2 regions of the Pseudomonas sp. AC252 genome follow, and region 2 is predicted to be linked to the other one. Evidence: predicted binding sites of a transcription regulator. Region 2 holds the regulator's gene; the other holds the start of a gene.
The links. Region 2 encodes FliA, which starts transcription of late flagellar genes. Its sites were predicted from a motif close to CTAAAGTTTNNNNNNNNNNNGCCGNTAA; they were not measured.
Positions count from the first base shown of each region.

Region 1: a site for FliA is predicted at 3,366-3,393, ahead of ACZZZ4_RS07980 (methyl-accepting chemotaxis protein). Genes of this name have one in related genera too.

Region 1 is NZ_OZ409837.1:1,701,420-1,717,033, forward strand. It holds gene ACZZZ4_RS07975 (aldose 1-epimerase family protein) at 1-1,083, opposite strand, end outside; gene ACZZZ4_RS07980 (methyl-accepting chemotaxis protein) at 1,280-3,256, opposite strand; gene ACZZZ4_RS07985 (LysR substrate-binding domain-containing protein) at 3,444-4,364, opposite strand; gene ACZZZ4_RS07990 (NorM family multidrug efflux MATE transporter) at 4,524-5,918, shown strand; gene ACZZZ4_RS07995 (putative bifunctional diguanylate cyclase/phosphodiesterase) at 5,997-7,667, opposite strand; gene rep (DNA helicase Rep) at 7,939-9,948, shown strand; gene ACZZZ4_RS08005 (xanthine phosphoribosyltransferase) at 10,006-10,578, shown strand; gene ACZZZ4_RS08010 (acetyl-CoA hydrolase/transferase C-terminal domain-containing protein) at 10,702-12,624, opposite strand; gene ACZZZ4_RS08015 (c-type cytochrome) at 12,794-13,207, opposite strand; gene ACZZZ4_RS08020 (cupin domain-containing protein) at 13,389-13,937, opposite strand; gene alr (alanine racemase) at 14,026-15,099, opposite strand; gene ACZZZ4_RS08030 (RidA family protein) at 15,193-15,546, opposite strand; gene dadA (D-amino acid dehydrogenase) at 15,518-15,614, opposite strand, start outside.
Region 2 is NZ_OZ409837.1:3,627,869-3,643,482, forward strand. It holds gene ACZZZ4_RS16545 (hypothetical protein) at 1-610, shown strand, start outside; gene ACZZZ4_RS16550 (hypothetical protein) at 1,156-1,551, shown strand; gene ACZZZ4_RS16555 (YncE family protein) at 1,555-1,953, shown strand; gene ACZZZ4_RS16560 (YncE family protein) at 2,001-2,387, shown strand; gene ACZZZ4_RS16565 (DUF6124 family protein) at 2,501-2,860, opposite strand; gene ACZZZ4_RS16570 (Ig-like domain-containing protein) at 3,301-5,775, opposite strand; partial or broken gene ACZZZ4_RS16575 (DUF6124 family protein) at 6,149-6,507, opposite strand; gene flhA (flagellar biosynthesis protein FlhA) at 7,132-9,261, shown strand; gene flhF (flagellar biosynthesis protein FlhF) at 9,273-10,613, shown strand; gene fleN (flagellar synthesis regulator FleN) at 10,730-11,560, shown strand; gene fliA (RNA polymerase sigma factor FliA) at 11,557-12,297, shown strand; gene ACZZZ4_RS16600 (chemotaxis response regulator CheY) at 12,465-12,836, shown strand; gene ACZZZ4_RS16605 (protein phosphatase CheZ) at 12,855-13,643, shown strand; gene ACZZZ4_RS16610 (chemotaxis protein CheA) at 13,697-15,614, shown strand, end outside.

The sequences.
Region 1 (15,614 bases), 1.9 Mb from region 2:
CTGTTTATGTTCTTTCGGGGCAATGGTCGGCACCAGGTTCAACGGCCGCTGATAGCGACGGTTGTAGGAAAAACTTGTCCCCGGCTCCAGTCCGGTGACGTAGCCCTGCCCTTGGGTATCAGTGTTTTTCCACAGCGAAAATACTGGCAACTGCTGAGTATTGAAGCCAACGGACACGCCGAGGCTGCCGGCCTTGTTGTGCAGCACGGTCAGCGTCTGCCCTTTGGCATCGGCATACGGCACGACGTTATAGACCGTTTCGTCGTAATCCTTGGTTGGCGCGCGATAGGTCTGCCAGTCGGGCAGATCGCCCTTGGCCTTGTCGTTGAACGGCGACACCTGCTTCACCGGCGCAGCGAATTTCGCGCCCTGCTCGAGAAACGGCGTGCTGAAATTGCTGTGATACAGCGCCTGATATTCCTTTGGATAGTCGCCGTTGTTGGTCAGGGTGTCGTTGAGGGCGAAGCTTGCGCTGCCCGGTTCGGTGACCAGCTCGGTCGCTACCGAGAAATCGACTTTCTTGAATGCCTGCTCTTTCAGCTCGCCACGCAGCGTAATGGCATAGGGCGGCTTCTCGTCGATGTGCAGAGTTACGGTGCTGGCCGGTATGTTGGCGGCACGACCATGCAGAGTCAGCAGTTCACCGTTGTCCATGCCGGGATGGCCAACCCACTCGTAGCCGCAACGGGTGACCAGTTCATTGAAGCCTTCCAGCCAACCCAGGCCACCGCGACCGTTGAGTTCGATGAACGCCGGGTTGACCACCTCTTTGACCGGCGAATCCCAGCCCATCCGAACGTCGCCCACCGAAGCCTGCAACACGTTCATGCCACGGGTCGGCACTACCGACAGCTTCATCGTGCCGTTATCGATATCGACAATGCTGACGCCCTCCTGACGACCGCCATGCAGAGTACGCAGGGTCACGGAAAACGCTTTGGCGGGTTTTACGCCAAGTTGCTCACTGGTGATCGTCCAGTTCTTTGCCGGAGTATTGGCGTCGAGCAGGACATAGTCCCAGGCCATGGCGTGGGAAGCGGCAGAGAATGCGCCGAAGGCGACGAGGAGTTTGAGCGGGGTCATGGCAGCAGCCTTTATTGGAGTTGTGCCATTTTTATAGCGCTGCGGAAACGTTTCAGCAAGTCCTAAAAAGCGGTGGGAGAAAAGCATTCGCGAGGCAGGCTCGCTCCCACAGTGACATCGGGCCTTCACAATATTTGTGAATTACGCCGACTACTGTGGGAGCGAGCCTGCTCGCGATAGCTGTTTCAAAGATGCATCAACGGAAGCGGTCAACCTCGGAACGCAGATCCGCCGCCAGCTTCTCCAGCTCTTTAGCGGTGACAGCCAGGTTAGACACAACCTCACGCTGCTCGCTGTTGGCCATGGCAATGCTCTGCAAGTTGCTGCTCAGCAACGTTGCCGTGCTGCTTTGTTCCTGAGTGGCAGTGGTGATCGCGGCAAACTGCTGCCCCGCCGAACGACTCTGCTCGTCGATCCGCGCCAGCGCCGAGGCGACATTGGCGTTGCGCGACAGGCCTTCCTGCATCAGCACGTTGCCCTGCTCCATGGTGCTGATCGCGTTGCCGGTTTCCTGCTGGATGCTGTGGATCATGCTGGAGATTTCATCGGTGGCCTGACGGGTACGCGAGGCGAGGCTGCGCACTTCGTCCGCGACCACGGCGAAACCGCGACCTTGCTCACCGGCACGAGCGGCTTCGATCGCGGCGTTGAGCGCCAGCAGGTTGGTTTGTTCGGCGATCGAGGTGATCACGCCGACGATGCCGCCGATTTCCTGCGAGCGTTGGCCGAGGGTGTTGATCACCGTGGCGGTGCTGTTCAGCGCACCGGCGATCTGCTCCAGCGACGACGATGCTTCTTCCATCGAGCTGCGGCCAATCTGCGTTTGCTGAGCGTTTTCCTGCGCCAGGCGCTGCGTCGCACCCATGTTGTCGGCAATGTTCAGCGACGTCGCGCTGAACTCTTCCACGGCGCCGGCCATGCTGGTGATTTCGCCCGACTGTTGCTCCATGCCTTCGTAAGCACCGCCGGACAAACCGGACAGCGCCTGCGCACGGCTGTTGACCTCTTCCGAAGCGCGGCGGATATGCTCGACCATGGTCGACAGCGCCTGGCTCATCTGGTTGAACGCACGGGACAGCTGACCGATTTCATCGTGGCTCGATACGTTCAGCCGCACACTCAGATCGCCCGCGCCCAACGCCTCGGCCTGACGCACCAGATCGCCCAGCGGGGCAAGTTTGCTGCGCAGCAGCCAGACCACGGAACCGACCGCGAGCAACATCGCCAGCAGGCTGCCGATCGCCAGTTGCGTACCGACGCTCCAGGTCACCGCGCGGATCTCGGCTTTCGGCATGCTCGCCACCACCGACCACGGGCCACCTTCGAACGGCACGGCGATGCTATAGAAGTCTTCGCCCTTGTCGCTCCAGAACTCACCTTTGCCCGGGGTTTTCACCAGGTTGTTGATGGTCGGTACGGCTTGGTCCAGAGCTTCGACGCCGGCAATCGGCACCAGCCATTTGTTCTGCTCGTCGAGGAGCGCCAGCGAGCCGGTCTGGCCGATGCGGAAGCGCTTGAGATTGGCGAACTGCGCGTTCTGCGCGTCGGTGTAATCGAAGCCGACGTACAACACCGCGATAATCTTGCCGCCTGCATCGCGCACCGGGGTGTACTGCGACATGTAGTAACGCTCGAACAGCAGCGAGCGGCCGACATAACTCTGCCCCGCCATCAGCTTTGCGTACGCCGGGTTGGCATGATCGAGCACGGTGCCAATGGCACGGGTGCCGTCCTGCTTGCTGACGTTGGTGCTGACACGAATGAAGTCTTCGCCGCTGCGCACGAATACCGTGGCCACACCGGCGGTCATCTGCTTGAACTCGTCAACTTCCTTGAAGTTATTGTTCAGCACCTCGTTGCCCAGGTGCAGGCCCGGGGTCTGCACGCCGGCCACGGTCACTGGCTGATCCGGGTGCACACTCAAACCACTGCCGAAGCGCTTTTCGAACAGACCGCTCAAGCGCAGGGTGCTTTCGCGCAGCGTACCGTGGAAGGTACTCAGCTGATCGGCCAGCAGCCGGGCCTCACTGGCCAGATGCTCTTCACGGGTGGCGAGGTTGGCGGAATCCAGCGAACGCAAGGCGAACACCGTACTGCCGCTGATGACTATCGCCAGTATCACAGCAAGGGCGAGGCCCAACTGCGAGGCGATCCGAGCACGAGGTTGAGACATGAACAGCTCCTGGCCGAGCCACCGAATCCTCCTTGATCGCGGTAATTGCCCGGAAAATATTCTAATAATGGGGGTAGCGCAGAACCGGCACGACGGTTCCACATGCTCGTAGTCGGCGGTAAAACCGAATACTTGAGCACTTTGCGTGGGTATGGCGCAGTAGTGGCATTGTGCCGGCTCGAACGTTTCAGCTCAAGCGCTCTACCGTTGGCAGTTGCATGGCACGGACCTCGCCCTGCAGAAAGTCGCTGAGGCGGCGCAAACGTTCACCTCCCGGGCGTGGCTTTGGCCATACCAGGTAATAATTCAGGCCACTGGCGACGGCGGTCGGCCACGGTAGACTCAGGCGCCCTTGCGCGACATCTTCGGCAACCATCAGCAAATCGCCCATGGAGACACCGTAACCACGTGCCGCCGCAATCATGCCCAGCTCCAGCGTATCGAACACTTGTCCGCCCTTGAGCGAGACCTGATCGGACAGACCCATGCGCTCCAGCCAACTGCGCCAGTCGCGGCGATCCGGGGTCGGGTGCAGCAGTTCAGCGCTCGCCAGACGCGCCACGTCCCAAGGTTGATCATTGAGCAGGTTCGGCGCGCCGACCGGAATCAGTTCCTCGGGAAACAGCAGGCTCGCTTCCCAGTCCGGCGGGAAATGCCCGTCACTGAGCAACACCGCGCAATCGAATGGTTCGTTGTTGAAGTCCACCGAATCGATATCCATCCACGCACTGGTCAGTTGCACCTCATTGCCCGGCTGTAAATGGCGGAAGCGACTCAGCCGCGCCAACAGCCAACGCATGGTCAGGGTTGAAGGCGCCTTCATGCGCAGAATGTCGTCCTCGGCGCGCAAGGTATTGCAGGCGCGTTCAAGGGCGGCAAAGCCTTCGCGGATGCCGGGTAACAGCAGCCGCGCCGACTCGGTCAGTTGCAGGTTGCGCCCGCTGCGATGGAACAGCCGGCAGGCGAAATGTTCTTCAAGGGTGCGGATGTGCCGACTGACCGCGCTCTGAGTAATCGACAGTTCTTCCGCCGCGCGCGTGAACGAGCTGTGTCGCGCTGCCGCTTCGAATGCGCGCAGGGCATACAACGGCGGAAGGCGTCGGGACATACACAAAGCTCCAGTAGCGGGGATATAGCCAATCCGGCGGGTACGTTTCAGGATGAGTATTAATCATGCCACCCATCCTTTTTATCCCTTTGTGCAACGCCTGCCAAGCGCCGAGAATCGACGCTCTGCTGTTCCCTCTGAAATCAGGTGGTGATGACCATGCGGCATCCTGTGCGTACCGAACTCTGGGCCATCCTGCGGCTGGCGGGGCCGCTGATTGCTTCGCAGTTGGCGCACATGCTGATGGTGCTGACCGACACCCTGATGATGGCGCGCCTGAGTCCGGAAGCGTTGGCCGGAGGTGGCCTCGGTGCGGCGAGTTACTCGTTCGTGTCGATTTTCTGCATCGGCGTGATTGCAGCGGTCGGCACATTGGTGGCGATCCGTCAGGGTGCCGGTGACATCCTCGGCGCCGCGCGCCTGACCCAGGCCGGGTTGTGGCTGGCCTGGCTGATGGCCCTCGGCGCCGGGCTGCTGTTGTGGAACCTGAAACCGGTGTTACTGCTGTTCGGCCAGACCGAAACCAACGTCAACGCCGCCGGGCAGTTCCTCATCGCCCTGCCCTTCGCCCTGCCCGGTTACTTGAGCTTCATGGCCCTGCGCGGTTTTACCAGTGCAATCGGCCGGGCGACGCCGGTGATGGTCATCAGCCTCGCCGGCACCGTGGCCAACTTCCTGCTCAACTACGCCTTGATTACCGGCATGTTCGGCCTGCCGCAATTGGGTCTGACCGGTATTGGTCTGGTCACGGCGATTGTCGCCAACTGCATGGCACTGACGCTGGCCTGGCACATTCGCCAGCATCCAGCGTATGACGCTTATCCGTTGCGCGCCGGCCTGTCGCGGCCGAACCGGCAATACCTGAAAGAGTTGTGGCGCCTGGGTCTGCCGATTGGCGGCACCTATGCGGTGGAAGTCGGCTTGTTCGCTTTCGCTGCGCTGTGCATGGGCACCATGGGCAGTACGCAAATGGGTGCGCATCAGATTGCACTGCAGATCGTGTCGGTGGCGTTCATGGTCCCGGCCGGGATGTCCTATGCCATCACCATGCGCGTCGGCCAACACTACGGCGCCGGGCAACTGATCGACGCACGCATGTCCGGGCGTGTCGGCATCGCCTTCGGAGCAGTAGTAATGCTCGGCTTCGCCCTGGTGTTCTGGCTGTGGCCGAATCAGTTGGTCGGCCTGTTCCTCGACCACAACGACCCGGCGTTTGCCGAGGTGATCCGTCTGGCGGTGAGCCTGTTGGCGGTGGCGGCGTGGTTCGAGTTGTTCGACGGCACACAGACGATTGCCATGGGCTGCATTCGTGGACTCAAGGATGCCAAAACCACATTTCTCGTGGGGCTCGCTTGCTATTGGCTGATTGGCGCACCGGCGGCGTGGTGGATGGCGTTCCACCTCAATTGGGGGCCGACGGGCGTGTGGTGGGGCCTGGCGCTGGGGCTGGCATGCGCGGCGGTGAGCCTGACGCTGGCGTTTGAATGGAAGATGCAGCGGATGATTCGGCGCGAGCCAGTTGCAGAAAGGTTCGAGGCCATCGGCGCGGATTAAGATCAAAAGATCGCAGCCTTCGGCGGCTCCGACAAGGGAACACATTCCAAGGCAGGAACTGCCGAAGGCTGCGATCTTTTAAATGGCTTCCACCGAAGCCTGCTGACTGGCTCCAAAGATCAGATATTCCACCAGATCCTCCAACGGCAACGGCCGGCTGATCAGATAGCCCTGCACCTGATCGCAACCGAACCCGCGCAACAAATCCAGCTGCTCTGGCGTCTCGACCCCTTCGGCAACCACTTCCAGATGCAGGTTGTGCGCGAGGTTGATCATCGCGTGTACCAGTTTGCGGTTCTCTTCGCGCTGTTCCATGCCGCCGACGAAACTCTTGTCGATCTTCAGCAAGGTGATCGGCAGGCTGTTGAGGTGCACGAACGACGAAAACCCGGTGCCGAAATCGTCCAGCGAGAAGCGCACGCCGAGGCGGCCGAGGGCGTCCATGGTCTGTTTGACCAGATCGCTGCGCCGCATCACCGCGGTTTCGGTCAGTTCGAATTCCAGCCACTGCGCCTCGACGCCGCGTTCGGCAATCAGACGACTGAGCGTCGGTAGCAACTGGCTGTCCTGAAACTGCCGGAACGACAGGTTGATCGCCATGTGCAGCGGCGCCAGACCCTGTTCGCGCAATGCCTGCATGTCACGCAGCGCGCGAGCGATCACCCAGTAACCCAGCGGCACGATCAGACCGCTCTGTTCGGCCAGTGGCACGAATTCGCTCGGCGGCAACAGACCGCGTTCGCCATGACGCCAGCGCACCAGCGCTTCAAGGCCGACAATCTGGCCGTCCGCAAGATTCAGGCGTGGCTGGTAATGCAGTTCCAGTTCATCGCGGCGCAAGGCCCGGCGCAGTTCACTTTCGAGGTCGGCCATGCTGCGCGCGTTGCGGTTGATGCGTTCGTTGAAGATATGAAAAGTGCAGCCCTGTGTGCTCTTGGCCTGCTGCATGGCGATGTGCGCGTGCCACATCAGCGGATCGGCGCCGCCATTGGCGCGGGCATGGGCGATGCCGAGGCTGGAACCGATCAGCAGACTCTCGCCGTCGACCCAATAAGGTTCGGCCAAGGCCTCGGTAATGCGTTCAGCCATCCACTCGGCGCGTTGCGGCGCTCGGCGGGTGTCGATCAGCAAAGCGAATTCATCACTGCCCAGCCGCGCCAGTTGATCGCCGGCCTCCAGCTGACTTTTCAGCCGCGCAACAACTTGCAGGATCAAGCGATCGCCAGCCTGATGACCAAGGGCGTCGTTGGCATGGCGGAAATTGTCGAGATCGAGGTGGCCGAGAGCGAGACCGCGACCGTCGCCTTCGGCAAGACGCGCGGTGAGCAGGGTCTGAAAGCCCTGACGGTTGGCGATGCCGGTCAGCGGGTCCTGTTCGGCCAGGCGCTGCAAAGTGTTTTCCAGCACGCCGCGTTCGCGCACATGGCGCAGGCAACGCTGGAGCATGCCGGCATCGAGGGCGTCGAACACCAGCCAGTCGCTGACACCGATCGGCGCGGTGGCCGGTTCGTGCTCCAGCAGCAGAACGGTCGGCAGGCTGCAACGCCCGGGCGGCGGTTGCAACGCTGGCAGGGTCAGCAGTACCGCGTGGCGGTTGTCCTCGAACAGGCGGCTGACCGAATCCCAATTCGGCGCGCTGATCAGCACCGCCGCGCTCCCCATCGGAGCCAGACACTCACGCAACAACGCTGTCCACGCTGGCTCTTCGGCCAGTAGCAGCAAACGCAAGGGTTCGACAGGCGTAGACAAGCTGACTCCCTAGACTCTGCAATGATGTAGGCGGGGCATTATGCCGTTGTGCTGAACAATGACCAATGTGTTGTCTGATGACAACGGCATCAAAACGTTATTTTGCGTCAGAAGGAGAACATTAGCCGCAAAATCCCCGCGCATCCTGCGTGAAAGTAACAAAACCGGCAAATCTGAATCGCGTGCTGCGTCACAAGTCGGACAGAGCAGCAGAAATCGCTGAGCCTGTTAAAATGCCGGCCCATTTCGTCAACGACTCCCGAATTTTCGTATGTCCCGACTCAATCCCCGGCAGCAAGAAGCCGTGAACTACGTCGGCGGCCCTCTATTGGTGCTCGCCGGTGCTGGCTCCGGCAAGACCAGCGTGATCACGCGCAAGATCGCGCACCTGATCCAGAACTGCGGCATCCGCGCCCAGTACATCGTCGCCATGACCTTTACCAACAAGGCCGCGCGCGAAATGAAAGAGCGGGTCGGCACCCTGTTGCGTGCCGGCGAAGGGCGCGGCCTGACGGTCTGCACCTTCCACAACCTGGGCTTGAACATTATCCGCAAGGAGCATGCGCGGCTGGGCTACAAACCCGGTTTCTCGATCTTCGACGAGACCGACGTCAAAGCCCTGATGACCGACATCATGCAGAAGGAATACGCAGGCGACGACGGCGTCGACGAAATCAAGAACATGATCGGCGCCTGGAAAAATGACCTGATCCTGCCCGCTCAGGCCCTGGAGAATGCGCGCAATCCCAAGGAACAGACTGCCGCCATCGTCTACACCCACTATCAGCGCACGCTCAAGGCGTTCAACGCGGTGGACTTCGACGACCTGATCCTGCTGCCGGTAAAGCTCTTCGAGGAACACGCCGACATTCTCGAAAAGTGGCAGAACAAGGTGCGCTACCTGCTCGTCGACGAATACCAGGACACCAACGCCAGCCAGTACCTGTTGGTGAAGATGCTGATCGGCAAGCGCAACCAGTTCACCGTGGTGGGTGACGACGACCAGTCGATCTACGCCTGGCGTGGCGCGCGCCCGGAAAACCTGATGCTGCTCAAAGACGACTATCCGTCGTTGAAAGTGGTGATGCTCGAGCAGAACTACCGCTCCACCAGCCGCATCCTGCGTTGCGCCAACGTGCTGATTTCGAACAACCCGCACGAATTCGAAAAGCAGCTGTGGAGCGAGATGGGCCACGGCGACGAGATCCGCGTGATTCGCTGCCGCAACGAGGACGCCGAAGCCGAGCGCGTGGCCATGGAAATCCTCAGCCTGCACTTGCGCACCGATCGTCCGTACAGCGATTTTGCGATTCTCTATCGCGGCAACTATCAGGCCAAGCTGATCGAATTGAAGCTGCAGCACCATCAGGTGCCGTATCGCCTGAGCGGCGGCAACAGCTTCTTCGGTCGCCAGGAAGTGAAGGACCTGATGGCCTACTTCCGCCTGATCGTCAACCCGGATGACGACAACGCCTTCCTGCGCGTGATCAACGTGCCGCGCCGCGAGATCGGCTCGACCACCCTGGAAAAGCTCGGCAACTACGCGACCGAGCGCAAGATCTCGATGTACGCCGCCACCGACGAAATTGGCCTCGGCGAACATCTCGACAGCCGCTTTACTGATCGCCTGGCGCGCTTCAAGCGCTTCATGGACAAGGTTCGCGAGCAGTGCGCCGGCGAAGATCCGATCTCGGCGCTGCGCAGCATGGTCATGGACATCGACTACGAGAACTGGCTGCGTACCAACAGCTCCAGCGACAAGGCGGCGGACTACCGCATGGGCAACGTCTGGTTCCTGATCGAGGCGTTGAAAAACACCCTCGAGAAAGACGAAGACGGCGAAATGACCGTCGAAGACGCCATCGGCAAACTGGTGCTGCGTGACATGCTCGAGCGCCAGCAGGAAGAAGAGGACGGCGCCGAAGGCGTGCAAATGATGACGCTGCACGCCTCCAAAGGCCTGGAATTCCCCTACGTGTTCATCATGGGCATGGAAGAGGAAATCCTCCCGCACCGCTCCAGCATCGAAGCCGACACCATCGAAGAAGAGCGCCGCCTGGCCTACGTGGGCATCACGCGCGCCCGCCAGACCCTGGCCTTCACCTTCGCTGCCAAGCGCAAGCAGTACGGTGAAATCATCGACTGCGCGCCGAGCCGCTTTCTGGATGAGCTGCCGCCGGACGATCTGGCCTGGGAAGGCAACGACGACACCCCGACTGAAGTCAAAGCCGTGCGTGGCAATAGCGCATTGGCCGATATACGCGCGATGTTAAAGCGCTAGAATCGACTACTTTTTAATCTACCTTCGGCGCCCATCGCGCCAACAGAGGAAGCTGTTGTGGAAGCACTGCACAAAAAAATCCGCGAAGAAGGCATCGTGCTTTCCGATCAAGTCCTGAAAGTCGACGCTTTCCTGAACCACCAGATCGACCCGGCCCTGATGAAGCTGATCGGTGACGAATTCGCCGCGCTGTTCAAGGATTCGGGGATCACCAAGATCGTCACCATCGAAGCCTCGGGCATCGCCCCGGCGATCATGACCGGGCTGAACCTCGGCGTGCCGGTGATCTTCGCCCGCAAGCAACAGTCCCTGACCCTGACTGAAAACCTGCTCTCGGCGACCGTCTACTCGTTCACCAAGAAGACCGAAAGCACCGTGGCCATCTCCCCGCGCCACCTGACCAGCAGCGACCGCGTGCTGATCATCGACGACTTCCTGGCCAACGGTAAGGCCTCGCAAGCGCTGATTTCGATCATCAAACAGGCCGGCGCCACCGTGGCCGGTCTGGGCATTGTCATCGAGAAGTCGTTCCAGGGCGGCCGCGCCGAACTGGACTCGCAGGGCTACCGCGTTGAATCGCTGGCCCGCGTGCAATCGCTGAAGGATGGCGTCGTTACCTTCATCGAGTAACCATGCAATATCCTTGTGGGAGCGGGCTTGCTCGCGAAGGCATTGTCTCAGTCACCCTGTTGAGTGAATGACACACAGCTTTCGCGAGCAAGCCCGCTCCCACATTCGGTTTTGTGGCGGCAGTTACTGTGCGGTGGCTTTGAGGCCGGTGAGCAGCAGGCGCTGAAACAGGTCCTCCTTCAAGCCTTCCGGATTCGTCAGCTGCATCCGCTCAAGATGTTCCGGGAACGCTGAGGCCTCCGGCGCATCCAGCGCTGCCTTGCCCAAGTCGAGAATCTCGGTCAGCTTGAACTTGCTCTTCAGCCAGTTCAGCGCCCGCAGCAGATCCCGTTCGATCGCGGTGAAATCACAGCCCAGCGGATACTCCGGAAACAGGTTCGGATGCCGTGCGGCAATCGCCTGCAAGCGCTGCGGTGTGTTGTCGGCGAAACGTGGATCGAGGCGAAAATCCTTCGGCAGCTTGCCAACTTTTTGCGCCTGTTCGATCAGTCCCGGCTGGAAGCGTGAATCGCTGATATTAAGCAGCGCTTCGATCACCGCTGCGTCGGATTTGCCGCGCAGGTCGGCGATGCCGTACTCGGTAACGACGATGTCACGCAGATGCCGCGGAATCGTGCAGTGGCCGTAATCCCAGACGATGTTGGAGCTGACCTCGCCGCCGGACTCGCGCCAGCTGCGCAGGATCAACATCGATCGCGCGCCCTCCAGCGCGTGGCCTTGGGCAACGAAGTTGTACTGCCCACCGACACCGCTGAGCACGCGTCCGTCTGCCAATTGATCAGCCACGCCGGCGCCGAGCAGAGTCATGGTGAACACGGTGTTGATGAAGCGCGCATCGATGCGCTGCAAGCGCTTGAGCTCTTCCTGGCCGTACAGCTCGTTGATATAGCTGATGCGGGTCATGTTGAATTCCAGCAGCTTGCTTTGCGGCAACTCGCGCAGCCGTTCATAAAAACTGCGCGGGCCAAGGAAGAAGCCGCCGTGCACCGAGATACCGTCGGGCTGCGCGGCTTCGTCGAGGGTACCGGCGTTGGCCTGCTCCTGCGTCGGCACATCCGGATAGACCTTGCGCCGAATGATCCCGGCATCCGCCAGCACCAGCAGGCCGTTGACGAACATTTCGCTGCAGCCGTAAAGGCCTTTGGCAAATGGCGCGGTGCCACCCTCGCGCTGGATCAATTGCGCCCATTGGCTGAGGTTGATGTCATCGAGCAACGCCTGATAGCCGGCGTTATCGGCCTGCCGCGCGAGTAACGCGGCGGTCAACGCATCGCCCATCGAACCGATGCCGATCTGCAACGTGCCGCCATCGCGCACCAGCGTGCTCGCATGCAAGCCAATGAAATGATCCTGAAACCCCACCGGCATGTTCGGCGTGGAAAACAGCGTGCTGCTGTCCTTCTCGTCGATTAGCAGATCAAACGTGTCGATGTCGACTTCCGCATCGCCGGGCATGTACGGCAGATCAGTATGCACCTGGCCGACCAGCACGATGGTCTCCCCCGCCTCACGGCGCTTGGCGATCATCGGCAACAGGTCGAGGGTGATGTCCGGGTTACAACTCAGGCTCAGACGATCGGGATGTTCGCTGCTGCTGGCCAGTAATTGCGCCACCAGGTTCAGGCCCGCGGCGTTGATGTCGCGGGCGGCATGGCTGTAATTGCTGCTGACGTAATCCTGCTGCGCCGGCGCGCTGTTGAGCAGACTGCCAGGCTGCATGAAAAACTGCTGGATACGGATGTTGGCGGGCAGGCTGTCGCGCTGCAGATCGGCGAGAAAATCGAACTCCGGATAATCATCAAACACCCGCTCTACAAAGGGCTCGATAAAACGCTTCTGCAAGCCATCGCCCAGATTCGGCCGACCGAGGCACAACGCGGTATAGATCGTTAGCTGCCGTTCGGGCAGCTCCTTGATCCGCCGGTACAGCGCGTTGACGAAGTGATTCGGCTTGCCCAGCCCCAGCGGCAGGCCCATGTGGATGTGCGCCGGCAAACGCGCCAGCACATCGTCCACCGCCTGTTCGATCGAACACAACTGCACCATCTGAAGCCTCCCGCCCGTTCCGTTGATAGGGGTAGACCGAGATTGCCTTGAGTTTGCTGCAAAGGACAGCATTTGGTTTGGAGGGATCAGGGCCTGAATGAATCGGAAACCAGAAACCACAGGCACAAAAAAACCGTCCGAAGACGGTTTTTTTCAAAGCCGGCGCTGATTACAGACCGGACATCTCTTTGATCGCGCCCTTGAGCTCTTCATCGGAGCAATCGGCGCAGGTGCCTTTCGGCGGCATGGCGTTGATGCCGGTGATGGCCTTGGCGAGGATGCCGTCCAGACCACCCTGATGATCGGCCCGCTCCTTCCAGGCTGCCTTATCGCCGATCTTCGGCGCGCCAAGCAGGCCCGTGCCGTGGCAAGCGTTGCAGTGCTTGGCGATCACGTCTTTAGGTGCCTTCGCCCCGCCACCGCCGCCAGCCGTCGCGGCCACTTCCATACCCTTGCATTCCTGCCCTTGGACACACACCTGGCCGACGGGCTCGAGGCGTTTGGCGATGTCGTCATTTGTCGCAGCTTGAGCGCTGACAGCCCAGAGGGCCAGTACGGTTGCTGGTGCGGCCAGCATTTTCATAATTAGGTTCACGCGTTCACCCTCAATGGTGGCTATTCACGCCTGCGGCCACGGTTCGCAGGCGGGCGCAAGTATAGCGGGTAGGCCGCTGTACTGAAACAACCCCATGGTTAGAGGGGTCTTGTAGCGCATCGGTAAATCGTTTCGGGGGCCTCTGCCGTATTGGCCTGGCGCCTTCTGCTTAGAAATTCGCCGGCGTGGCTGCGCTGATTAGTCGCGCCGGTACGTCGAACGGGTTACGGAAACGATGCGGCTTGGTACTTTCAAAATAGTAGCTGTCGCCAGCTTCGAGGATAAAAGTTTCCAGCCCTACCACCAGCTCGAGGCGACCTTCCACCAGAATCCCGGTTTCCTCGCCCTCGTGGGTGAGCATTTCTTCGCCGGTGTCGGCGCCCGGCGGGTAGATTTCGTTGAGGAAGGCGATGGCGCGGCTCGGATGGGCCCGGCCGACCAGTTTCATGGTCACGGCGCCGTCGGAGATGTCGATCAGCTCGTTGGCCTTGTAGACGATCTGGGTCGGTTGGTCCTGCAGGATCTCTTCGGAAAAGAACTCGACCATCGACATGGGAATCCCGCCGAGCACCTTTCTCAGCGAACTGATCGAAGGGCTGACGCTGTTCTTTTCGATCATCGAAATGGTGCTGTTGGTGACGCCCGCGCGTTTGGCGAGTTCACGCTGGGAAAGCCCTTTGAGCTTGCGGATCGATTGCAGTCGTTCACCGACGTCCAAGGCGGGAGCCTCCTGATGTTGTAAGAATATTGAGCGTTATCATGGCGACAGCGTTCAGTATTTACAACACTTGGCCCCCGCAGCGGCGTCAACCCTCGGAATAGAGCCTTGGCACCCGCTTCAGGTTGCAGAAGATCTGATACGGGATGGTATCGGCCCACTTTGCCACGTCGCTGGCGAGGATGTTCTTACCCCACAACTCGACGGTCGAGCCAAGCCCCGCTTCCGCTACGTCGGTCAGATCGATGCAGAGCATGTCCATCGACACGCGCCCCAGCAGGCGGCTGGGTTTGCCCGCCACCAGCACGGGTGTGCCGGTCGGCGCCTGACGCGGGTAACCGTCGGCGTAGCCCATGGCGACCACGCCGATGCGCATTGGCTTGTCGGTGATGAATCTGGCGCCATAGCCGATCGGTTCACCGGCCGGCAATTCACGCACACTGATGACTTTCGATTCGAGGGTCATCACCGGTTGCAGGCGTTCAGCGACGGCGTTGGCTTCTTCGAACGGGGTCGCGCCGTAGAGCATGATGCCCGGGCGTACCCAGTCGCTTTGAATTTCTGGCCACCCAAGCACGGCTGGCGAGTTGCGCAAGCTGACTTCCGCCGCCAGACCCTGACGCGCCGCTTCGAACACCGCGACCTGCTCGGCACTGCTTTGCGCATGCAGTTCATCGGCGCGGGCGAAGTGGCTCATCAGCACGATTTTCGCCACCTTGCCGCTGGCCAGCAGACGCTGATAGGCCGCTGGGTAGTCTTTCGGATGCAGGCCGACGCGGTGCATGCCGGAATCGAGCTTGAGCCATACCGTGATCGGTTTGCTCAGGACTGCCTGCTCGATCGCTTCGAGCTGCCACAGCGAATGCACCACGCACCAGAAATCATGCTCGACGATCAACGCCAGCTCGTCGGCTTCGAAGAAGCCTTCCAGCAGCAATACCGGCGCGCGAATCCCAGCGGAACGCAGCTCCAGTGCTTCTTCAATGCAGGCCACCGCAAATCCGTCAGCCTCGGCTTCCAGCGCCTGGGCGCAACGCACCGCGCCATGGCCATAGGCGTCCGCCTTGATCACCGCGAGCGCCTTGGCGCCGGTGACTTCACGGGCAATTCGGTAGTTGTGACGCAGGGCTTGAAGGTCGATCAGGGCACGGGCAGGACGCATGGCGGCAGACTTCTGGGCGGTCATGGGAAGAAAAACCGGCGCTGACTGACGGCGTGAACCTCCAACAGCACCGGGAGAGGGATCTTGGAACCGTTATGGCAGCGCGGCGACGATGGAGATCTCCACCAGAATGCTCGGCTTGGCCATCTTCGCTTCGACGGTGGCGCGGGCCGGAGCAGCGCCTTTTGGCAACCACTGGTCCCACACCGCGTTCATCCCGGCGAAGTGCGCTTCGATGTCGTTCAAATAGATTGTCGCCGACAACAGATGCTGCTTGTCGGTCCCGGCCAGATCGAGCAAGCGCTCGATATTGGCGAGCACGTCGCGGGTCTGCTGTTCAATTCCGGCGTCGAAGTCGTCGCCGACCTGCCCGGCCAGATACACGGTGCCGTTGTGGCTGACGATCTGACTCATGCGCTCATTGGTGAGCTGGCGCTGGATTGACATGTTTTGCGGACTCCTGGGTCTGGTTGCCGTAACGGGAAATATCGAGGCCTTCGGCGCTGATCTGCGGC
Region 2 (15,614 bases):
ACCACGGACAGCCGATCGCGCAATCGGTTACACCGTAACTTTCAAGTTGATGCTGGACTTCACCCATTTCAAGCAGAGGGCCAACACCTACAGCGCCGATTATCTGGATGTGTCGAGCAACGCGATTCGGCCGGAGCTGGAGGGTTTGGCGTACCACAATAACTACAGTGTGATTGGTGGTTCTGCAGGAACAATCACCAAAAGTGCGATGCTTTTCAAACTCTTCACCGATCCGGATTTGTACCTGGATGGCTGGATCGACAATGAAATGGAGAGACGATTTGGCAAACCGGAATTCGTCATCGAGGAAAATGCTCTTTTGATTACGGCGCGGCAGGACTTTCGTTGGAAAAAACCGGAGCGCGAAATCAAGATCGAAGATCTCCCCATCATTTGGTTTGATTGGGCTCTCACCCTCATAGAGCAGCGCACAAAAGTGTCTTGGGGGCTGCCGGAGCTTACGACGCCGATATCGGTGGTGACGTTTATGTACCCGCAGCACGAGGTCGTCGTTATCGAGGGTACGGAGCTGCTCAAGGGCGCGCGCTATATCAACGGCAAGAAGCTCGTTTTTGGCCCGATTACACCTGAACAGGTTTTAACGGCGTAGTGATCTGCAACCCGTCGCCCCGATTAAAACGGGGCGGCGGGTTTTTTCTGCCTCAAGATTTTTGTTGCGCCTTAGCCAGTATTCGCGCTCCCACTTTGGAAGCCGTTCAACCGTGGGAGCGAGCCTGCTCGCGAAGGCGTCAGAATTGACGCTGGGCCATGGGCATCGACTCCGTTTTTGGAAAGTGAAGGAGTGAGTTAACGCGCATTGGTGGGGTTGCACACCTGTCAGAGTTGACAGATGTGGAGTGATATCCGACGGGCGGTCGCCTTCGCGAGCAGGCTCGCTTGCGCAGGATTTGTGTTTCGACGGCTGATCTTCTGAGATGTCGTAGTCAGGACCGGACGAGATCGGGATGATTGCGGAGCATTAGTCCGAAGATAAATCGATGCCGGAGCGTCGGTCGGTCAGACGATTTTCGGATGTGTGGTGGACTACCATTCGTCGCATTTAACTGCCTACCTGTAATTTCTGACAGTAGCCAAATCTCCCGTTCGAGAGTGTAAATGCCTGTACCACACTCATGCTGAACAGGACGCTCTCCCATGGCTAATCAGAACTCGAATTCCCCGGATACCCGTAACGCAAATATTCAAGAAAAGTATGGTGAGCCGAAGTTCACCAATGCGCCCTATACCATTGCACCGGGTGGGCGGCTCAAGGATATTGAATTGCTCCTGACTACCGGCAATACGCCAGTTGCCGGTGGTCATGTCAGTCTGATGATTCCGGACGACTTCAAATACGCCGATGGTCTCAGTGGCAAGCGTGACTTCGTCACCGACGCTGGCGGTAGAGTCAGCATCAGCGGGGTAAAAGGCACGCCTGTGCCCGGTCCCTACACCTTGATCGCTTCCAGTGGTGCTAAGACCGCCAAGGCAGATGTGACGGTTACTGCCTTGGGCCCGGTCGGCAGCATCCCGGTCGGAAAGAACCCGTAGAACATCGCCGTCAGTCCGGATGGCGCCCGCGCATATGTTTGCAATAGTTATGGCGAATCGGTGTCGGTGATTGATACGGCAACGAATCGGGTCATGGCCGATATCCCGACTGGGAAAGCGAAGGGGGTCGGTTTTAGTCCAGACAGCAAACGCGCTTATGTAAGTGGTGCTGAAGACACCGTCTTGGTGATTGATACGGCGACGAATAAGGTTCTACAGACCGTTGCGGTCGGAATGCGGCCGAGCGGCGTCGCGGTCAGCCCGGATGGTAGCCGCGCTTATGTTTGCAATGAGGCTGATAAAACTGTCTCTGTGATAGATACGGCGACGAATGGAGTCCTGACAACCATACCGGTCGGTGGGCACCCCACGATGTCGCTTTCAACCCGGACGGTACCCTAGCCTATATCACTTGTGGGGGTTCGCTGTCGGTATGGTTGATTGATACGGTGACATATCAAGTCCAGCAGGGCATCGAATTCGACTACAGAAGTTATTACGTCGCTATCAGTCTGGACGGTACCCGCGTTTTTGTCAGTCAAGATCAAAGCGAAAAAGTCTGGGTATTTAACGCGGCGATAGATCAGGTACTGGCGCAAATCGAGGTCCCGCGGAATCCAGGAGGCCTCGCTCTCAGTCCAGACGGTAGCGCCATCTATGTCTGCAGCGGTGTTGGCAAGGTGGTCTCGGTGATTGATACGGAGACGTATCAAGTCCGCAGAAACATCCCTGTCGGCGAATTTCCGCTCGGGATCGCCGTTAGTAAGGATGGCAGCCTGGCTTATGTTACCCAATTCAGTGATAACACGGTCTCGGTGATTGAGCCTCAGGTTTGAACGTTATTATCAGCAACCAATGCAGCCCAAGACGCTAAGCGTCCCTATCCGAACCGACGCCGAGCGTTTTTAGGCATTCCCGCGGGAGCGTTGGAATGCCTTAACGGAGCGCGCTACCGTGGCAACTCCAGATTATCCAGCACCCGATTCACCGCCAATTCTCCGAGCATGATCAGCTGTGCAATCCCCATCAGCGTCCGGCGCTGGGATGGTTTCACCAGCCCGGCGAATTCCTGGGCGATGGTTTTGGCCGAGGCGAGGGTTTCGCAGGCGTTGGCCAGCAGGTCTTCGTTTTTGGTGTCGGCGGTGACGGCGTACATGGCGCGGGAGCTGAAGGGTGGCGGGGTGGAGCCGGGTGGGCAGAGATAGTGATCGAGGGCGCGGTCGGCGGCTTGGTGGAGTTTTTTGGAGTCGAGGGATTCGTAGGGGGAGGTGGGGTCGGTTTCGGGTGGGTTGGGTGTTGGTTTGATCATGGCGAAGCTCCTTTGAAGTGGAGCCGCTACAACCTGTCGCTAAACAGGAAGGGTGGCGGCTGTACGCGGGTTAGCGAACCGGTCAAAGGCACCCGGCAGACCCGAAGGTCTCCCGCATACAGCCACCATGACGAAATCGCGAAAATACAGATCCGCAACGAAGCCTGGAACGCTGATGCACCTTTGACATGAGTTCGAGTCGCTAAACCCGATCGCTGATTCGTCAGCGACCGGACCACAATAGAACCCGACCTCAAAGCGCACAAGCCGGCGGATTCTGGCTTGGCTGTAGGCATTGGCGCAAGGTTTTGTAGCCTTGGGCGTGTCTGGAGGTGTCTTTTAAACACTTCGGTTTAAAAAGCAAAAAGTCGGGCGAAGATCTGGGGGAACCGTGGTAAGTTCCCTTTAATCCAGTGTAAGCAGTAATTTGGTTGAAACTATTAGGGGGCTAAGTACATGGCTGGATGAATGCCAATTGGTTGTGGTGGTTTTGATCCCCAAAAAAAGGTAAGTCGAGGGATTGTCGCGTATGCCAACGTGTCTATATATGTCAATCTGTGCTCGGATGAGCTATTGCCGGTATGGAACCTCGCACCGAACTCCATATTGCTATAGCAACTAGAAGTGAGGTGTAGTATTTCATGATGTAGTGTGTTGTGGCTATCTAATTTGATTCCGCTTTGCAAGTCTATCCATGCGCCAGCGGACGCCATGTCCGAAAATGTCTTTGTGGAAATAACTAAGTTCCATATATTGGTTGAAACTACTTCGTAACTTAGCGTGGAGCCCTTTGCATCAGTGACAGCAATCGTCGTTTTTCCATCTCCGGTACTTCGCACTACCCCTCTCTCATCAACTGAGGCTACAGAGTTGTTTTCTGAGCGATAAGTGTACGGAGGCACACCACCAAAGGCTTGTCTTCGGTCCATTGATCCTATGGGGTCGCTTGAGCGTGACCAAGATGCTGGTGGATTGGTCACGATTACGTTTTCCCCACTAAGGAATAGCGTAGTGGTTTCGATGCTAAGTTTTGGCGTCGCCATGATCGTATATCTCCGGATTGGGGCAGTCACTGCTTGATCTTCGTTGATATTGCCGTCGTAATTGATTTTGAATATGACCTGCAGTTCAGAGTTATCTTGCAATCCCAGTAGTTCCTCTACTGGCGCGAGTGGGAATAAGCCTTCCAAATCACTCGGTTCCACGTTTGCGCCGTCGTATATCACGCCGTTATAAGGTGTTCCGTTTTCATTGGTTCCAATAAGCCGCAACCAAACTTTATGCTCGATGGCTATCAACAACCATTTGACGATGTGAATACGAGCATCGTCCTCAAGCTTGTTGGTCTCTAAAACTTCACTTGTTTCGCCTGCGATATCCGGGGTCGGTAATCTTGGATCTCCACCGACGATTGGGTTGATGGCAAGTATGAGCTCGGTCGATTCGCCCTCGGGCTTTCCTTCACGCATCAGTTCCCATTTCAACTTGATGGTGGTCCCGCGTCTTGCCAGGAGAAATGCCGGGGTGAGTTTGAAGTTGGCGCGTTTGTTTTGGTTAATCAATGCCAGCGGAAATGGTTTGGCCCCCGGCAAAGGATCAATTTCTACCAACCGCGCCTGGTCTCCCGTCAGCGCTGCGAGGTGCTCTATGCGCACGGTAATGCCGTCTTCATAAGCCAATACATCAATGGGATTGGTCGCCGGTGTCACGAGCGTCGGTGGCAACAGATCGACCGGGGCTGTTCCAGTCACACTCGCGGTGGCCATAGTGGAACTGCCCACCAACCCAACCCCCGCCCTGTGCAACTCATAAGTCGCCGTCACTTGGCTACCCGCAAAAACCTTATCGTTAGCCACTTCAAGGAAGCACGGCAGTTTGCCAATGAACGGATCTTCTTCCACCGTGCCGTTCACCGTCACCACCACGTCTGCGGGTTGCCCTGTATCGGTAGCGGTATACGTCGCGCGAATTTCGTCACCCACCATGAAGCGGTTGTCTTTGGTCAAAACCACCAGCAGCAATGGATTGCCCGCCAGTTTCTCCAGATCGATGATGCTCGCGTCGTCGCCGGGGAAATCTTCTTTGCGTTCCAGCAGGATCGGCATGGGCAACAGTTCACCATCCAGATCCTCATCCACCGTTTGCACTGGCGACCATGCCGCATCGGTATCCGGGCCGTTGCCGAGTTGATCGGTGACCGTGAAGGAAAAATGCAGTTTCTTATCCAGCCGTTTCGCCTTGTCCAGGTAGGCGCGGGTGATGGTGAAGCAGATGGTGATGGGCACTTCCGAGCCGGGGTTCGGCGGTTGCGGCGCCTGGTTGGGGTTCACTCTGGGCTTGGGGTCGAGGTACTCGCCGTTGCATTTGAGGGTGATGAGGTCGTAAGCCCGACAGTATGGATAAGCCACGCAGATTTCGGCGCTGACGAAATCCGGGCCGACGCCGTTCTTGATGGTGTCCGGCAGCAACAGTTTCAGCTCGGAGTGGCCGTCGATTTCGGGAAAGCGATCCTTCAAGCCAGGGCGGATGCGGTTGTAGAGTATTTCCAGCGGCGGTTCGGAGGTGCCGATGTTGCCGCTGCCGCGTCTGATGGTGTAGTACAGCTTGTTGACCCGGTCTGGATGCAGGCGACCTTTGGGAATGCGCAATGTGGTTCGCGCATTCGGATCGGCGATGGTTTCGCTGTCTAGCACCGCGGACTCACCCACCAGCCAGAGTTCCATGACGTCGCCGGGGTCCATGGTGCCCGAAAGCGGCGGGTCGACGAGCACAACGGCGCCTTCGCCGTCGTTCACCAAATCGTAAGCCACCAGTGACAAACCGATGTGCGCGCCTGTTACGGGCTTGGTCTGGCCGTTGACGATGGGCGAGCTCAGGACGAGGACAGTGTTGTCTGGTGGGGTTTTGCTGGTCATGGGTAGGGCTCCTGCGCGGTGGGAATGGGCAGGGATTATCAGAGCGCTTAATTGCCGATTGCGCACCTGTCAGATCTGACAGGTGTCGATGGTTTTCGGACGAGTGGTCGGGTTGGGCGATGGGGAAAGGAGGCCCGCCATCATGGTTGGTGGAGGGCGGTTTAATGTGCCGTGGAGATGTGTCGCTTGGTCGTCAGCTTTCGCGAGCAGGCTCGCTCCCACGGGTTCGGCGTGTACGTACAGGTTTTTAGATCGTTTCCGCGCGCGGCGAAGGAATGCCTCAACGGATGCGCCGCGTTCGGCTTTGGAGGGGACGCAGAGCGTCCTGGGCTGCATTCCCACGCAGAGCGTGGGAACGATCATGGGTACGCGGCTATTGGGGCAACTCCAGATTATCCAGCACCCGATTCATCGCCAGCTCCCCGAGCATGATCAACTGCGCGATGCCCAGCAGCGTTCTGCGCTGCGATGCGGGGATGAGGTTGGCGAAGTCATTGGCGATGGTTCTGGCCGAGGCGAGGGTTTCGCAGGCGTTGGCCAGCAGTTCTTCGTTTTTGAAGTCGGCGGTGACGGCGTACATCGTGCGTTTTTACGCGGCGGTGGCGGGGAGCCGGGCGGGCAGAGGTAGTGATCGAGGGCGCGATCGGCGGCGTCGTGGAGTTTGGTGGAGTCGAGGGATTCGTAGGGGGAGGTGGGATCGGTTTCGGGTGGGTTGGGGGTTGGTTTGGTCATGGTGGAGCTCCTGAGTTTATGGAGCCACTCTTTTCCCTGTCGCTAAACAGGTGAAGGTGGCAGCTGTACGCAGGTTAGCGAACCGGTCTCAGGCACCCCGGTAGACCCGAAGGTCTCCCGCATACAGCCGCCATAACGTTATTGCAGGCGAAGATCTCCGCAACGTAGCTACGAACGCTGATGCACTGAGAGAGTCCGGGTCGCTAAACCCGATCGCTGATTCGTCAGCGACCGGACCACAATAGAACCCGACCCCAAAGCGCACAAGCCGGCGGATTCTGGCTTGGCTGTAGGCATTGGCGCAAGGTTTTGTAGCCTTGAGACCGTGTCTGCAGGTGTCTTTTAAACAGCTTCGTTTAAATCTAAGAATTGCGCCGGACCTGATGGCCTCTTCGCGAGCAGGCTCGCTCCCACAGGGATCTTCAGTGGTTGCAGGTTTTGTGCCCGACACGGACCAAATGTGGGAGCGGGCTTGCTCGCGAAGGGGCCGGCCCGGTCAGCAGAAAATCTTCAATCAAATACCTCTGTATCAATGAATGGCAAAAGTTGGAAAGCTTCTTGCAGTAGCCGCCCTGCGCCCGTTCTGGGCGTCAAAAGTTTGCTTTAAAGGAACGGGGAAAACCGGTGGATCGCACTCAGTTATTCAATACAGCACGCACCAACGTTGCCGATCTCAGTCGAGGCAATCTGGGCGTGCCGTTGCTGCTGCTGGTGATGCTGGCGATGATGATGTTGCCGGTGCCGCCGTTCCTGCTCGACGTCTTCTTTACCTTCAACATTGCCCTGTCCATCGTCGTCCTGCTGGTCTGCGTGTATGCGCTGCGGCCGCTGGATTTCGCCGTGTTCCCTACCATTCTGCTGGTGGCGACGCTGTTGCGGCTGGCCTTGAACGTGGCCTCGACGCGAGTGGTCATGCTCCACGGTCAGGACGGCCACGCCGCCGCCGGTAAGGTGATTCAGGCCTTCGGTGAGGTGGTGATCGGCGGTAACTACGTGGTCGGTATCGTGGTCTTCGCGATCCTCATGATCATCAACTTCGTCGTGGTGACCAAGGGTGCCGGGCGGATTTCAGAGGTGAGCGCGCGTTTCACCCTCGATGCGATGCCCGGCAAACAAATGGCGATCGACGCCGACCTCAACGCCGGCTTGATCGACCAGAATCAAGCCAAGTCGCGCCGTCAGGAAGTTGCTCAGGAGGCGGAGTTCTACGGTTCGATGGACGGTGCGAGCAAGTTCGTCCGCGGTGACGCCATCGCCGGCCTGCTGATTCTGTTCATCAACCTCATCGGCGGTATGGCGGTCGGTATCTTCCAGCACGGCATGAGCTTCGGCGATGCCGGCAAGGTTTACGCTTTGTTGACTATCGGTGACGGTTTGGTGGCGCAATTGCCATCACTGTTGTTATCGACAGCGGCGGCGATCATGGTGACCCGTGCCTCCGGCTCGGAAGACATGGGCAAGCAGATCAACCGTCAGATGTTCGCCTCGCCGAAAGCGCTGGCCGTGGCGGCTGGTTTGATGGCGGTGATGGGCCTGGTGCCGGGCATGCCGCACTTCTCCTTCCTGAGCATGGCGGCGCTGGCTGCGGGCGGCGCGTACCTGTTCTGGAAGAAGCAGAACGTCGCCAAGGTCGTGGCGCTGGAAGAGGTCAAGCGTCAGCAGGAACTGCTGCCGTCGCCGGCACGGGCCATGGAAACCAAAGAGCTGGGCTGGGACGACGTCACGCCGATCGACATGATCGGCCTGGAAGTCGGCTATCGCCTGATTCCGTTGGTGGATCGCAATCAGGGCGGGCAGTTGCTGGCGCGGATCAAGGGCGTGCGCAAGAAGCTCTCGCAGGATCTGGGCTTCCTGATGCCGACCGTGCACATCCGCGACAACCTCGATCTGGCGCCGAGCGCGTATCGCCTGACCCTGATGGGGGTGATTCTGGCCGAGGCCGAAATCTACCCGGATCGCGAACTGGCGATCAACCCGGGCCAGGTCTACGGCTCGCTCAACGGAATCAACGCCAAAGATCCGGCTTTTGGCCTGGAGGCGGTGTGGATCGAAATCAGCCAGCGCGCCCAGGCGCAATCGCTCGGCTACACCGTGGTCGATGCGAGCACCGTGGTCGCCACGCACTTGAACCAGATTCTGTACAAGCACTCCAGTGAGCTGATCGGCCACGAGGAAGTGCAGCAACTCATGCAATTGCTGGCCAAGAGCTCGCCGAAACTGGCGGAAGAGCTGGTGCCGGGCGTGGTTTCGCTGTCGCAGTTGCTCAAGGTCCTGCAAGCGCTGCTCGCCGAGCACGTGCCGGTGCGCGACATTCGCAGCATTGCCGAGGCGATCGCGAACAACGCTGCCAAGAGTCAAGATACCGCCGCGCTGGTCGCCGCTGTGCGGGTCGGCGTATCCCGTGCAATCGTCCAAAGCATTGTAGGCACTGAGTCCGAGCTGCCTGTAATCACATTGGAACCAAGGTTGGAACAGATATTGCTCAATAGTCTGCAGAAGGCAGGACAAGGCTCGGAAGAGGGCGTTCTGCTGGAGCCGAGCATGGCCGAGAAGCTGCAGCGTTCGTTGATCGAAGCGGCCCAGCGTCAGGAAATGCAAGGCCAACCGGTGATCCTGCTGGTGGCAGGCCCGATTCGCGCGATGCTCTCGCGCTTCGGCCGCCTCGCAGTGCCAGGCCTGCATGTGCTGGCCTACCAGGAAGTACCGGACAACAAGCAAGTGACCATCGTTGCGACAGTAGGGCCCAACGGCTGAGGTAGTGGTTTATGCAAGTTAAGCGTTTTTTCGCCGCCGATATGCGTCAGGCCATGAAGCTGGTTCGCGATGAGCTGGGCGCTGATGCCGCCATCATCGGCAACCGCCGCATTGCCGGCGGCGTCGAGTTGACGGCGGCTCTGGATTACAAACTGTCGGCGCTGGCGCCACGGGTTCCGAACATGGAACTCGAAGACGAGCTGCGCAAGACCCAGTCGCGCATCGTCACCGCCCAGGCCGAGCTGAGCCTGCGTGGCGAAGCCGACGGCAACACCAATCAGCAGTTGTTCGCCGGGCTGCCGTTGACCGCAGGCCTGCCGCTGACCGCTGCCGAGCCGCTGAGCGAGCCGACCTACGCCGCCCCGACGCGCCCGGCCGCAGCCCCTGCGCAGGCCTCCGCGGGTGTCGATCCGCGTGCACTGGATTCGATGCGTTTTGAATTGAACAGCCTGCGCGAGCTGATGGAAGTGCAGCTCGGCACCCTGGCCTGGAATCAGTTGCAAGGCAGCCGTCCGGCCCAGGCCAATCTGTATCGCCGTCTGCAGCGCATCGGCCTGTCCGGCCCGCTGTCGCGCGATCTGCTGGCGATGATCACCGATATCGAAGAACCCCGTCAGGCCTGGCGCATGCTGCTCGCGCACCTGGCGCGGATGATTGCCGTACCGGAAGTCGAGCCGCTGGAAGAGGGCGGTGTGATTGCCATGGTCGGCCCCGCCGGCATGGGCAAGACCACCACGCTGGCCAAGCTCGCCGCGCGTTACGTGCTCAAGTACGGCGCGCAGAACGTCGCACTGGTGAGCATGGACAGCTTCCGCATCGGCGCGCAGGAACAATTGAAAACCCTCGGGCGCATTCTTAACGTGCCGGTAACGCACGTCGATCCGGGTCAGTCGCTGGTGCAGGCATTGGATCCACTGCTACGCAAGCGCGTGGTTTTGATCGATACTGCCGGCCTGCAAGCCAGTGATCCGGCGTTGCGCATGCAGCTTGAGAGCCTGGCCGGGCGTGGCATTCGCTCAAAAAATTATCTGGTCCTGGCAACCACCAGCCAGAAACAGGTTCTAACCGCCGCTTATCACAGTTACAAGCGTTGCGGGCTGGCCGGCTGCATCCTGACTAAACTGGATGAAACGGCCAGTCTCGGCGAAGTGTTGAGCCTGGCGATCAGTCATGAATTGCCGGTCGCGTATCTGACCGATGGCCCACGGATTCCGGATGATCTGCATCTGCCGCGTCGTCATCAACTGGTCAGCCGCGCCGTCAGCGTGCAAATGCAGGAAGAACCCAGCGAAGAAGCCATGGCTGACATGTTCGCTGATATCTATCACAGCCCGACCAAGCAGGTTGGCTGAGGTAATCATGAACAGTTTTTGTACCTACATCGATGGTCTGCCACGCATTGTTCCGATCGTGAACGCGCAGCCAGTAATGTGGCCTCCGTCTATGCAAGACAAGGTAAAGAAATAACATGGGCAGCATGCATCCCGTACAGGTGATCGCGGTGACCGGCGGCAAAGGTGGCGTCGGCAAGACTAACGTGTCAGTGAACTTGTCCCTGGCGCTGGCAGAGCTTGGCCGTCGGGTCATGCTGCTGGACGCCGACCTGGGCCTGGCGAACGTCGACGTTCTGCTGGGGCTGACACCCAAACGCACACTGGCCGACGTCATCGAAGGCCGTTGCGAACTGCGCGACGTGCTGTTGCAGGGCCCGGGCGGGATTCGCATCGTGCCGGCGGCCTCCGGCACGCAGAGCATGGTGCACCTGAGCCCGGCGCAACACGCTGGCCTGATCCAGGCGTTCAGCGACATCGGCGACAATCTCGACGTGCTGGTGATCGACACCGCTGCGGGCATTGGTGACTCGGTAGTCAGTTTCGTGCGCGCCGCCCAGGAAGTGTTGCTGGTGGTCTGCGACGAGCCGACTTCGATCACCGACGCTTACGCGCTGATCAAGTTGCTCAATCGCGACTACGGCATGAACCGCTTCCGCGTGCTGGCCAACATGGCGCAGAGCCCGCAGGAAGGGCGCAACCTGTTCGCCAAGTTGACCAAGGTCACGGATCGCTTTCTCGACGTCGCCCTACAATACGTCGGCGCCGTGCCGTACGACGAAAGCGTGCGCAAGGCAGTGCAGAAGCAGCGCGCCGTCTACGAAGCCTTTCCCCGTTCCAAGTGCGCGCTGGCCTTCAAGGCCATCGCCCAGAAGGTCGACACCTGGCCGCTGCCGGCCAACCCGCGCGGGCATCTGGAATTTTTCGTCGAGCGTCTCGTGCAGCAAACCGCAGGGCCTGTGATATGACCGCCAGTGGCATGAATCTTTACAAAAAGTCGGCGCGTGACGCGCAATACGAATTGATCGAGCGCTACGCGCCACTGGTCAAGCGCATTGCCTATCACTTGCTGGCACGCCTGCCGGCCAGCGTGCAGGTCGAAGACCTGATCCAGGCCGGGATGATCGGTTTGCTCGAAGTCTCGACCAAATACGACGCCAGCAAAGGCGCCAGTTTCGAAACGTACGCGGGCATTCGAATCCGCGGCGCGATGCTCGATGAAGTGCGCAAAGGGGACTGGGCGCCACGCTCGGTTCACCGTAATACCAGGATGGTCAGCGACGCGATTCGCTCGATTGAAGCTAAAACCGGCCGTGACGCTAAAGATCACGAGGTTGCGGCCGAACTCCAATTGAGTCTCGACGATTACTACGGGATTCTGAATGACACCTTGGGCAGCCGCCTGTTCAGTTTCGACGACCTGTTGCAGGACGGCGAACACGAAGGGCTGCACGAGGATGGCGCGAGTGCTCATATGGAGCCGTCACGCGATCTGGAAGATGAACGCTTCCAGTCGGCGCTGGCGGACGCGATTGCCAATTTGCCGGAGCGTGAGCGACTGGTGTTGGCGCTGTACTACGACGAAGAGCTGAACCTCAAGGAAATCGGTGAAGTCCTTGGCGTCAGTGAATCGCGGGTCAGCCAGTTACACAGCCAGTGCGCGGCCCGTCTGCGGGGGCGTTTGGGGGAGTGGCGAGCGCGCTGAAGGCAGTGTGGGGACACTGCGAAACGAGGCTGGTGCGGTGATGAACGGCGCCGGTCTCGATCCGTTGTGCTCCAGACAAACTTCGAGTGCTATGCCGATTGATTGAAGTGGCGCGTCCAGGTGCTGGGCGCGTTTAAGACTGCTTGGAGGTCGAATTGAACAAAGACATGAAAATCCTCATCGTTGATGACTTCTCAACGATGCGGCGGATCATCAAGAACCTGCTGCGCGATCTTGGGTTCACCAACACCGTCGAGGCCGACGATGGCGTCACCGCCATTCCGGTGCTCAACAGCGGCAGCATCGACTTTCTGGTAACGGACTGGAACATGCCGGGCATGACCGGTATCGACCTGCTGCGTCACGTGCGCGCCGATGAAAAACTCAAGCACCTCCCGGTGTTGATGGTGACTGCTGAAGCCAAGCGCGAGCAGATCATCGAGGCCGCTCAGGCCGGTGTGAACGGTTACGTAGTCAAACCTTTCACGGCTCAAGCGTTGAAAGACAAAATCGAGAAGATTTTCGAACGCATCGGCTGATGAATGCGCGGGGGAGCTATGGAGCATAACGAATCATCACAGGGCGATTTCGAATCGACCCTGAAAAAACACGCGGTCGAACTGGTCGAGAGCCTTGAAAAAGGCAAGTTCGGCGACGCGGTGCAACTGATCCATGAGCTCAATCAGACCCGTGACCGCGGCCTGTATCAGGAAGTGGGCAAGCTCACACGTGAACTGCACAGTGCGATCGTCAATTTCCAGATCGATCCGCACATGCCGCAGGCTGAGGAAGTGTCGCAAATCACCGACGCCACCGAACGCCTGGGCTATGTGGTCAAGCTGACGGAAGCCGCGGCCAACCGCACCATGGATCTGGTGGAAAGCGCCACGCCGGTGGTCAACAGTCTCGCTGATGAAGCGCAGACCTTGAGCGCCGATTGGGGCCGCTTCATGCGTCGCGAGGTCGGGGCAGAAGAGTTCCGCGAACTGGCGCGCCGGGTCGACGGTTTTCTGTCACGCAGCAGCACGGACAACCGTGCGGTGTCGAGCAACCTCAACGACATTCTGCTGGCTCAGGATTACCAGGACCTCACAGGTCAGGTGATCAAGCGTGTGACCCAACTGGTCACCGAAGTCGAAAGCAATCTGCTCAAACTCGTGCTCATGGCCAGTCAGGTCGACCGCTTTGCGGGCATCGAACATGACCGCGCCGCAATGCTTGCTGAAAAAGATCCACAAAAACATCTCTCGCAGGGTGAAGGTCCGCAGATTCATGCCGATAAACGAGAAGACGTTGTGTCCGGTCAGGACGATGTGGACGATTTGTTATCCAGCCTTGGATTCTAGAGTTTCGGAATTCGGGTTTTTTGGGTTTTTAGACCTGTAGGAGCACCCCATTAATGAGCTTCGGCGCCGATGAAGAGATCCTTCAGGATTTCCTGGTTGAGGCCGGCGAGATTCTTGAGCAACTGTCCGAACAACTGGTCGAGCTGGAAAGCCGCCCGGATGATGCAGATCTGCTCAATGCAATTTTTCGCGGTTTCCACACTGTAAAAGGGGGCGCCGGCTTCCTTCAGCTCAATGAGCTGGTGGAGTGCTGTCACATCGCCGAAAACGTGTTCGACATCCTGCGCAAGGGTGAGCGTCGCGTTGATGCAGAACTGATGGACGTGGTGCTCGAAGCACTGGACGCGGTGAACAGCATGTTCAGCGAAGTCCGTGAACGTGCACCGATCACCGCCGCGACGCCGGAACTGCTGGCCGCGCTGGCGCGTCTGGCCGAGCCGCAATCGGCGGATGAAGCCGTGGCCGCACCGGTAGAAGTGGTGGAAGAGCCGGTCGCCGAAAGCGCATCGGACGACATTACCGATAACGAATTCGAACAACTGCTGGACTCGCTGAATGCCGTCAAGGCTCAGGCCGAGGCCCCGGCTGCTGCTGTTGCTCCGGCGCAGGTTGCCGACACGGCCGCCAGCGATGAAATCACCGACGCCGAGTTTGAATCGCTGCTCGATCAGCTGCACGGCAAAGGCCAGTTCGCTGTCGATGCGGTCGCTCCGGCGCCAGCAGCAGCGGCTCCGGCCGCGCCTGCTGCAGGCGACAGTTCGGACATCACCGACGACGAATTCGAAGCCTTGCTCGATCAGTTGCACGGCAAGGGCAACTTCGCCGTTGACGCGCTGGAATCGGCCATTGCTTCGGCGCCGGCAGCCCCTGCTGCACCGGCAGCCGCTGCGGCCGGCAGCGACCTGATCAGCGATCACGAATTCGAATCGCTGCTCGACGAATTGCACGGCAAAGGCAAGTTTGACGCCAGCGCTGCGACTGCCGGCTCTGCCTCGAGCGTCGCCACGCCAGCGGCGAAAGCTCCGGCTACCGCTGCTGCGCCGAAACCTGCGGCCAAGCCTGAGCCGAAAGCCGAGGCACCGAAACCGGCCGCCGCTGCTGCACCGGCTGCGGCTCGCGCTCCTGCGACACCGCCCGCGGAGAAACCGGCCAGCGAAGCGGAAACCACCGTACGCGTCGACACCGCGCGGCTCGACGAGATCATGAACATGGTCGGCGAGCTGGTGCTGGTGCGTAACCGTCTGGTGCGCCTGGGCCTCAACAGCGGCGACGAAGCCATGTCCAAGGCCGTGTCGAACCTCGACGTGGTCACCGCTGACCTGCAGACCGCCGTGATGAAGACGCGGATGCAGCCGATCAAGAAGGTCTTCGGGCGCTTCCCGCGTCTGGTTCGCGACCTCGCACGCCAACTGAAGAAAGAGATCAACCTGGAACTGGTGGGTGAAGAAACCGACCTCGACAAAAACCTTGTCGAGGCTCTGGCCGACCCGCTGGTCCACTTGGTGCGCAACGCCGTCGACCACGGCATCGAGTCGCCGGAAGAGCGCGAAGCGTCGGGCAAGGCCCGTGGCGGTCGCGTGGTGCTGGCGGCCGAGCAGGAAGGCGACCATATCCTGCTGTCGATCTCCGACGACGGCAAAGGCATGGACCCGAACGTGCTGCGCGCCATTGCGGTAAAACGCGGCGTGATGGACAAGGACGCGGCCGATCGCCTGAGCGATACCGAGTGCTACAACCTGATTTTCGCCCCGGGTTTCTCGACCAAGACCGAGATCTCCGACGTGTCCGGCCGGGGTGTCGGCATGGACGTGGTGAAGACCAAGATTTCCCAGCTCAACGGTTCGATCAACATCTATTCGACCAAGGGCCAGGGTTCGAAGATCGTCATCAAGGTGCCGTTGACCCTCGCGATCATGCCGACGCTGATGGTCATGCTCGGCAATCAGGCGTTCGCGTTCCCGCTGGTCAACG